Regions from separate parts of the Aliiglaciecola sp. 2_MG-2023 genome, predicted to be linked through region 2. Evidence: riboswitches for the same ligand, from Rfam matches in the RefSeq annotation. Region 2 holds a riboswitch; the other holds the start of a gene.
The links. A riboswitch is a leader RNA that binds a small molecule or an ion and turns the genes downstream of it on or off. The one in region 2 is predicted to bind thiamine pyrophosphate.

Region 1 (5,150 bases), on a different contig from region 2:
CATTAGAAGCGGAAGGGGTCGAATACGTATTCGGTATCCCTGGCGAAGAAAACCTCGATTTATTAGAATCCTTAAGAAAGTCACCTATCAAACTAATTCTTACCAGACATGAGCAAGGTGCAGGCTTCATGGCCGCAACATATGGCCGTTTAACTGGAAAAGTCGGTGTGTGTTTATCCACCCTTGGCCCTGGTGCGACTAACCTAGTGACACCAGCAGCTTATGCGCAACTTGGTGCTATGCCGATGTTGATGATTACTGGCCAAAAACCAATTAAAACCAGTAAACAAGGTCGCTTTCAGGTAATAGATGCGGTTGATATGATGCGTCCTTTAACCAAATACACCACCCAAGTGGTGAGTGGTGATCGCATTCCATCCATAGTTCGTGAAGCATTTCGATTGGCCCATGAAGAGCGTCCTGGTGCTGTTCACATTGAATTGCCGGAAGATATTGCCGCTGAAAAAACCAACGCAAAATTAATCAAAGCTAGCGCCGTAAGACGTCCCATCGCTGAAGATAAGTCGATTGACGGTGCGGTTAACATGATAGAGACAGCTAAGTCACCGGTTTTACTCATTGGTGCTGCTGCAAACCGTAAACTCACCGCTAAGATGCTCAAAGAGTTTGTTGAAAAAACCGGTATTCCTTACATCACCACACAGATGGGGAAAGGGGTTTTAGATGAAAGCGGTAAATTGTTCATGGGCAATACCGCATTATCCGATGGTGACTTTGTACACCGAGTGATTTCACGCGCTGATTTGATCATTAACGTCGGTCATGACGTGGTAGAGAAGCCGCCATTTTTCATGGGTAATGATGGCAAAAAAGTCATTCATATTAATTTCGCCTCCGCTGCGGTTGATCCTGTGTATTTCCCTCAATTGGAAGTGGTCGGTGATATTGCCAATAGCATTTGGCAAATTAAACAAAAAATTACGCCATCCAATAATTGGAAACTTGATTTTTATAGCGATGTTCATGATGCATACATTGCTCATCGTAAAGTGTCAGAAGATGATGACCGTTTCCCTATATTGCCGGAACGTTTTGTACGAGATATTCGTACCGCAATGCCAAAAGACGGCATAGTGACCCTCGATAACGGCGTATATAAAATTTGGTTTGCTAGGAACTATCCTGCTTATCTACCCAATACATTGTTGCTTGATAATGCTTTGGCAACAATGGGGGCAGGGCTGCCGTCAGCTATGGCGGCTAAGATTGTAAACCCCGATAAATCGGTTATTACCGTGTGTGGTGATGGTGGTTTCATGATGAATAGTCAAGAAATGGAAACCGCAGTGCGCCTTAAATTGCATATAGTGGTGATTATTTTACGTGACGATGCGTATGGAATGATCAAATGGAAACAAGCGCATATGGAGTTTGATAATTTTGGTTTGGATTACGGTAATCCCGATTTTGTTAAATACGCTCAAAGCTATGGTGCCAAAGGCTGGCGGATTGATTCAGCCGAAGAATTGTTACCAAGAGTACAGGCTTGTTTAGCTGAGCCAGCTGTACATCTAATTGATGTGCCTGTTGACTATTCTTTGAATGACCAAACATTAAATAAAACCATTCGCGAACTTAGCCAAAAACTATAGGAACAACCATGTTACAAAAAGCTTATCCTTATTATTTAGCGAATAAAGCCGTTTATGCCAATCAAGATTTAGTTGTAACTAACAAGTACACAGGCGAAGCTGCTACTACAGTGGCAATGGCCAAAGCTGATGTGATTGACCAAGCAATTGAAGCTGCAGATAAAAGCCAAGCTGCGTTAACGGCAATGAAGCCATACGAGCGTCAAGCGATATTAAATCACTGTATAAAACGTTTTGAAGAGCGCTTTGAAGAGCTGGCATATGCTTTGTGTATTGAAGCCGGTAAGCCAATTAAAGATGCTCGAGGCGAAGTGACGCGCTTAATTGATACTTTCCGTATTGCGGCCGAAGAATCCGTCAGAATCAGTGGCGAAGTGATGAATTTGGAAATTACCCCTCGCGCCAAAGGCTATCAGGGGATGTATAAAAAAGTTCCGATTGGTCCATGTTCATTTATTTCCCCGTTTAACTTTCCGTTGAATTTAGCGGCTCACAAAGTTGCTCCTGCATTGGCTGTTGGTTGTGCTTTTGTGTTGAAACCAGCAAGTCGCACGCCATTAGGTGCATTGATTATTGGCGAAATCTTGGCTGAAACTGATTTGCCAGAAGGTGCGTTTTCAATCTTGCCTTGTAGTCGTGACGGAGCTGATCTGTTTACAACCGATGACAGATTTAAGTTACTTAGTTTCACCGGTTCTCCTGATGTGGGTTGGGATCTTAAAGCTCGCGCAGGCAAGAAGCCGGTAATACTTGAACTAGGTGGTAACGCTGGTTGTATTGTTGATCATGATACTGATTTAGATGATGCCATTGAACGCATTGTATTTGGAGCTTATTACCAGTCTGGTCAAAGTTGTATTAGTGTGCAGCGAGTATTAGTGCATGAATCTATTTATGCTGATTTTAAAAAGCGTTACGTCGAAAAAGTCGCGAATTTGGTGCATGGCGATCCGCTAAGTGAAGATACATTTATCGGCCCTATGATTTCAGAATCTGAAGCAACTCGTCTTGATGATTGGATTGCCGAAGCCAAATCTAAAGGTGCTAGTGTATTATGTGGTGGCAAACGTGACGGAGCTATGCTGCAGGCAACTGTCTTAGAAAACGTACCAAGCGATGCCAGCATTAGCGCTGATGAAGCCTTTGGCCCAGTGTCAATTATCGCTCCTTTTAGTGATTATGACGATGCTCTAGAAGAAATTAACAATAGCCAATTTGGCCTGCAAGCGGGTGTTTTCACGCGAGATATCTATAAAGCGCATAAAGCATGGGATGTGTTAGATGTTGGTGGTGTCGTAATTGGTGATGTTCCAAGCTGGCGAGTAGACAACATGCCATATGGTGGTGTTAAAGAGTCTGGATTAGGTCGTGAAGGTATTCGCTTTGCTATTGAAGACATGACAGAGCTACGTTTGATGGTATTGAGAACGCCTCAATAATTGTATAATTAAGTGACTAGTCCTGAAATAGGTTGATTCTTATTTCATTTGAAACGCCCGGTGAATTTCATCGGGCGTTTTGTATTTAACGGCCAAGTGTCGTCGTCGACTATGCTATGTCTCAACAAGTTCAGCCAGCATAACCTTTGCTTGCTCGAGATTTTGTGGTTTGTAGAGTAATAATTCGCCTTTCCCATTTGGTCGACAACCGCCAATTTAAAACCGCGGAAATAGTCACCTCGAGTAGTCTTAACGGGAATTTCATTGCACTGTCCCAAACCAATTCGAAAAGTGTCAACAGTATTTAGGACGGCTCACACAGCGTAACCCTAACTTCGCCGTTGTTTTTGGAAGGGAAGTTTATTACTCGCTGGTTCTACTTGTTAAATCAAATGAATGTGTTTATATTACTGCACTCTTGTCGGAGTGCTAGCACGATTTAGTTGACTAAGTTGTGTGGGCTGAGACCGTTTATTCGGGATCCGTTGAACCTGATCGGGCTAGTACCCGCGAAGGAAACAAGCGTAACGCTGTAACCATTAAGGCGCTTTTATTGCGGCTTAATCTTACCGCTTATTTTGCCAATTGGGGGGCTATTCTAGGTTGTTAGACGCAATCTGCCCTTATTAAGATAATTGGCGCTTTTCAACACCAAACCTCTCCAGACAAGCAACTTCATTTTTTAACAATATGAGAGATTGCTAATGTCAAATCGTCGTCAAACTCGCGCTAATGCGAAACAATTTATAGATAACTTTACACCTTTTTCCTACCCCAATTCGAACAAAATATATTTATCAGGCAAGCAACACGATATTCGTGTGGGTATGCGCGCAATAACACAAACAGATACGATTTTAGGTGGTAGTAAAGAGGCCCCTATCACCCAACAAAATCCGGATATTCTGGTGTATGACTGCACAGGGCCCTATTCGGATCCTAAGGCTCAAATCAATTTACACCAAGGTTTAAACAAACTGCGTCGCGACTGGATCCTGCAACGGCAAGACGTTGAACAGTTAAAGCAAGTCAGCTCTGAGTTCAGTCAAGAGCGCATCGCCGACGATGGTTTCGAGCACTTGAGGTTCAACCGCTCAGTGAAACCATTAAAAGCCAAATCTGGCAAACGTGTAACTCAAATGCACTATGCCAAAGCGGGAATCATTACTCCAGAAATGGAATATATTGCAATCCGTGAAAATATGGCCAGAGAAGATGTAACAGACCCTGTTTTGCGTCAAAAAGCCCAAGGTAATGCCTTCGGTGCTCTAGTGGGACAACCTATCACCGCAGAATTTGTGCGCCAAGAAGTAGCACGAGGACGTGCCATTATCCCAGCCAATATTAACCATCCTGAATCCGAACCTATGATCATTGGACGTAATTTTTTAGTTAAAGTGAATGCCAATATTGGAAACTCTGCGGTTACTTCTTCCATCGAAGAAGAAGTTGAAAAATTAGTTTGGTCAACACGCTGGGGAGCTGACACAGTAATGGACTTATCCACGGGACGCTATATCCACGAAACCCGTGAATGGATTATTCGTAATTCCCCTGTCCCTATTGGCACAGTTCCTATTTACCAAGCGCTGGAAAAAGTAAATGGCGTGGCCGAAGACCTCACATGGGAAGTCTTCCGTGACACATTGATAGAACAGGCTGAGCAAGGAGTAGACTACTTTACTATCCACGCTGGGGTATTGCTGCGTTACGTACCAATGACCGCGAAGCGCTTGACGGGCATAGTGTCACGGGGCGGTTCGATTATGGCGAAATGGTGTTTATTCCATCACCAAGAAAGCTTTTTATATGAGCATTTTCAGGAAATCTGCGAAATATGCGCCGCCTATGATGTCTCTCTGTCATTAGGCGATGGTATGCGCCCTGGGTGTATCGCCGATGCTAACGATGAAGCACAATTTTCCGAGTTAGAAACCTTAGGAGAGTTAGTCAAAATAGCTTGGCAATATGACGTGCAAACCATAGTTGAAGGCCCAGGCCACATTCCAATGCAATTGATCAAACAGAACATGGACAAACAATTGCAAATTTGTAGCGAAGCGCCTTTTTATACCCTTGGCCCGCAAACAACCGACAT
Region 2 (5,150 bases):
AACGTAAAGAGTGGTACTAATCAGAGCAGCCGGCCAACACAATATATTTTGGCGCGCCGCTAACCAAGGGTAGAGCAGTGAAAAAGTCACTGCTACTACTTCTAGTACCGATTGTTGTCTAACCTGTTCGACTAGCACAACATACAGGTCTTCCATTACTTAGACTCACCCATAGCATCGCCATTTAAGAATTTACAAACAAATATCGCTTGACCAACTTGTTCATAGGTTTTTTGCATTTCGGTATTCAAGATGCCCATTAACTCAGTCATATCTCCGCGCACTATGGTGCTGGTATCACTCGTTGATGTCGTCAACTGCGAATAACTATTGAGTCGGTCAATAAAGTCTTGGATTGGTGCTAAGTATTTTTGGTTAAGTGGATATAACGAGATTTCAACTACTGATTTCATAATTAGTGTCCAATTTGATTAATAACGTAAGCTTGCGGTAAGTCCGAATTGACGACCATCGCCAAGTTGCAGGTAAGGTTGAGGCGTCGCATATCCGTCTCGCGGATCATTACTAAAACCACCGAACCCTCTAACGTAATGTTCGCGGTCCAGTATGTTTTTGCCCCATAGAGAAAACGTCCAATCCTGCCAATCTAAACGTAATTGCGCATTTACTAAAACAGTGAAAGGTGATTCCACATCGTGCCCATCGGAAAAACGATAGTTGTCTTTGCCATCCGCTTCTAAGCGCACACTTACAGTTTGAGATAAATACCCGACAGCAGCTAAGTTAAATGAATTTTTTGGCGCTTGGGCTTGCCATTGTTTATCAATATAGGTGCCGTCGGCCTGGGTATAACTTCCAAAATAAGCGTCTAGATAACCATAATTAGCAGTCAGGTTTAACAACTCGGATACTTGCCAATCAAGTTCTACTTCTAAACCTTTGTTGGTTCCCACATCTGCGTTGCCGATGATATCAATAAAACTCGGAATACCTTCTTCGCTGATTTGCACGTCATAGTCACTAACTTGGGTGTCTTCTCTATCCATGTAGAAAAGTGCAACTCGCATAAAGAGTTGATCGTCAAAGGCTTGTCCTTTAATGCCAACTTCGTAGTTCCAGTTGTACTCAGGAGAAAATAAACGACTTGCTTCGCTTACCCGTTGGTCAGGGTTGAATCCACCTGCTTTATACCCTCGCGAAACACTCGTATACACAGATGCTTGATTTATTGAATATTTAAGAACAACTTTACCACCTAGCATGGTATCCGTTTGCTGCTCGATATAACCGTCATTGTTGATATAATCCATCTCAAAACGATCCGCTCTAAGACCAACGCTTAAATTTAGATTTGACGTAAGCTGGGTGTCGGTTTGACCATATACCCCCAAATTTTGAGGTTCATATTGACTGGTGAAGTCTTGCTCTGCATAGGTATAATTTCTGCGCGTATTTTCATCAATATCACGAGCAAAAAAACCAATTAGCCACTGCGTGCTATCATCAAAAATCAATCCGTTGTCATTTGAAACAACTCTCAAATCAACACTGGTTAAATCCCTCTCACGATAATAGTAATCAGTCGAGCTGTATTCCCAAGGGTGAAAGCCCACATAAGTCCAGTCTTCATCATAGCCGTACACTGAATCTGATGTAGTGTGGTTCAATGAACCAATAAGTGTAGATTTTGCAAATTCAATCTTCGCTTTTATGCCAAAAGCATGGGTTTCTTGAGTATCAACACCAGGCTCATCTGAGCGAGTAACCCCATCATTATCAAGTGAAAACGCATCATAGCCATTATCAATATCAAAATACTGATAATTAAAATCGATGGTTGTGTTATCGGTTGCTAGAAACTTGAGCTTCAAACGCGCAGTCAACTCATCTAAGTTATCGGTATCATCTCTATCTAAAAATTGATTGTAGATAAAACCGTCACTTTTAAACTGGTTGATGGCAACACGATAGAAAAGTTTATCAGTAATTTGATTACCGTAAGCTGCACCAATATTCCAAGTATTTTGCTGAGCAACAGTGGCAAGAAATTTTGTTTGTTGCTGCTCATTTGCCTCGGCGGTTTTGATTTTAATTGTTCCGGCCATACCCGCAGCGCCAAACTCAGTAGCCTGCGGTCCACGCAAAATTTCTACTTGTTCAACATCGAACAGGGTGCCGATGCCGGCAAATCCAGAAAAATCAAAATCATCTACTAACAATCCTACTGAGGGATTATTAGGTTCAGAATATTGACTACGTTCACCAATTCCACGTATTTGTATAAAACGTCCTCGGGAAGCGCCACTGCTAAAGTTAATATTGGCACCTACCCCTAAAATATCCTCAAGATGAAAGCCATTGCGTTGTTCAATCACCTCTTCAGATATCACACTGACACTGGCAGTGACGTTCTGAATATCGTTTTCTCTGAAGTCTGAGGTAACAGTAATCACTTCTAGATTTTCACTTGCTAACGCGTATGCAGGAATTGCACTTAATAAGGTTGTGTAAAGTAAAGGAAATTTTAATTTCATTTGGATCTCTTCTAATTAATGAAAAGATCCGGTATTTCGGCAGTAAATGGAGAGCTTTAAGAAGTTCTTGATGACCATTCCTACGCCGGTATTATCCGGATCAGGTATAAGGGTTTCCAATAAATTAGATCTCAGCAAAGAGCACCCCTTGGTGTAACAAGTTAGTGTTTAACTTGAACGGCGAGATGATAGCAAGGGCGTAATGGAATCGCCATGAATATATTGCTGTTTTTTGAAATTGGTATGGATTGCGCATGCAAAATTAATAAAGTCGAAAGCTTCGGACTCCCCAATTAAAAACGCAAGTTAACTTATTGAATATTTTGAATTTGTAAAACTACGCTGCCAATTAGGCAAATCATAGAACTGATGAATGACGGTTAATTCATACATTCAACTTGAATTTCTCACTTAGTGGTTCAATATAGTTAATCGACACTTTTCAGCTTCTTTACATAATTTCGGATTTGAAAATGCAAAATTTTATCTACTACAATCCCACTAAAGTTGTTTTTGGAAAAGACAGTATTAGTAAATTATCCACTTTACTACCCAGTGCCAAAATCATGTTGATATACGGCGGTGGAAGTATCAAAAACAACGGTATCTATCAACAAGTTATTGAACAACTTGAGGGGCACGATTGGTGTGAATTTTCCGGGGTGGAGCCTAACCCCGAATTTGAAACATTGATGAAAGCCGTATCAATGGTGAAATCAGAAGACGTAGAATTTATTCTCGCAGTTGGAGGTGGCTCAGTCATCGACGGAGCTAAATTTGTCGCCGCAGCCACAGATTTCGAAGGCGAACCTTGGGACATTTTAGCTAAGGGTGCAAAAGTTAAAAGTGCTAAAAGTCTTGGCTGCATATTAACACTCCCAGCGACAGGTACTGAAACCAATACCAGCTCAGTGGTAACTCGTCGAGAATATAATCTTAAATTACCCTTCATGTCGGAACATGTTAGACCTCAATTCGCGGTACTAGACCCAGAAGTCACCTACTCTTTACCGGAACGCCAACTGGCAAATGGTGTGGTAGATGCATTTGTACATGTTATTGAGCAATATCTAACCTACCCCGTAAATGCGAGTGTTCAAGACCGATTTGCGGAATCGATCTTAAGCAACTTAATTGATATCGGGCCGCAGGTGCTCACGTCTAAAGATTATGAATTGCGTGCGAATCTAATGTGGAATGCGACACAAGCGTTAAGTGGACTGATTGGCGCTGGAGTACCTCAAGATTGGTCTACCCATATGATAGGACATGAGTTAACAGCCCTTTATAATTTAGATCATGCCGTTACCCTTGCAATTATTTTACCCCGTGTAATGCAACATCAGCGTGAACACAAACGGGAAAAACTGCTTCAATATGCAGAGCGAGTTTGGGGATTAAGCCGCTATGATGAAGAAGGGGCAATCAATTTAGTTATTGAAAAAACTGAACAATTTTTCCGAGATATGGGAATCAAGACCACCCTATCTGAATATGACATTGATAGTGATGTAGCCGATAAGGTTGCTTCGAGACTCGAAAAAGCGGGCAAAACTAAAATAGGTGAAAGGCAAAACATTACGCCTGAAGATGTTAGAAAAATAGTTACCGCAAGTTTATAGAATAAAAAATGCCGCTAACTTCAAAACGTCAGCGGCATTTTTATCTCAAACAAATTGAGTTTGGATAACGTTACAAGAAACTAATCACTTAAATTCAATGATCTTAATTCTTGCTGGGTTTGTTGTTCCAAATCTTTAATCGTTTTGCCATGAGGCACAGGCTCTCTGGTAGTTGGATCTAAACTGACAAATACAATATCATCCGCCACGCATATGGTTTTTTTGGTCACCTTATTGCGAACCATGCAGGTTATAGTTATCGAAGTACGCCCAACTTTTTTAGTCGCCAGACCAAATTCTACTACATCTCCTTTTAACGCTGGAGATTCAAATGTAATTTCACCAATATGCTTTGTTACCAACACATTCGTTTCTAACTGACAAATAGCATAGATAGCAGCTTCTTCATCAATCCATTCCAATGCTCGACCACCAAATAACGCGTCAGCATAATTTAAATCTCCTGGCATCACTAACCTTCGAGATAGAAAGCGCATTCGTATTCCTTAAATTTATTCAATACACTAGGGAGTTGAACTATATCAAGAATTCAACTAAAAAAGCATATGACATTAGAAGTATTAACTTGGCTTGAGAAACGCAGACGCAATATCGGTCACCGACAGTTGTTGGTTATATCCGGATCGCAGGAGTGGGTTAAAGAATCGATAACAAATATACTTACTGCACATGCTCCAACATCGAGTATTTGTGTCGGTGATATTGATTCTGTAAAAAATATTGAATCAAAGCAATATAGGAGCGTTTTAGGTCAAGAATTCGAATGGGTGGTATATGATGGCTTTGCTGATATTAGAGGCAATGCCCTACTCGCTTTGAGCGGCTGTGTGAGTAAAGGCGGCTTGATGATATTACTTTGCCCAGAACTAGATACTTGGTCACAAAATGGCAATACGCAAAGTACAGTTCAAGGATTAGTGCCTAATACAAGCCGTCCTCACTCGCCATTTATAGAATGGTTAGTGGAGCATATTAAAACCTTCCCTGGCGTTTCAATCTGGCAACAACAACA

Region 1: another riboswitch for thiamine pyrophosphate. It lies ahead of thiC (phosphomethylpyrimidine synthase ThiC); the one in region 2 lies ahead of Q4567_RS03850 (TonB-dependent receptor).

The regions. Positions count from the first base shown of each region.
Region 1 is NZ_JAUORY010000009.1:110,038-115,187, forward strand. It holds gene Q4567_RS11420 (acetolactate synthase large subunit) at 1-1,613, shown strand, start outside; gene Q4567_RS11425 (aldehyde dehydrogenase family protein) at 1,622-3,052, shown strand; partial or broken gene Q4567_RS11430 (IS3 family transposase) at 3,092-3,250, opposite strand; TPP riboswitch at 3,465-3,587, shown strand; gene thiC (phosphomethylpyrimidine synthase ThiC) at 3,757-5,150, shown strand, end outside.
Region 2 is NZ_JAUORY010000003.1:3,298-8,447, forward strand. It holds gene pnuC (nicotinamide riboside transporter PnuC) at 1-156, opposite strand, end outside; gene Q4567_RS03845 (YkoF family thiamine/hydroxymethylpyrimidine-binding protein) at 156-413, opposite strand; gene Q4567_RS03850 (TonB-dependent receptor) at 432-2,495, opposite strand; TPP riboswitch at 2,556-2,654, opposite strand; gene Q4567_RS03855 (iron-containing alcohol dehydrogenase) at 2,969-4,117, shown strand; gene Q4567_RS03860 (acyl-CoA thioesterase) at 4,198-4,614, opposite strand; gene Q4567_RS03865 (GNAT family N-acetyltransferase) at 4,684-5,150, shown strand, end outside.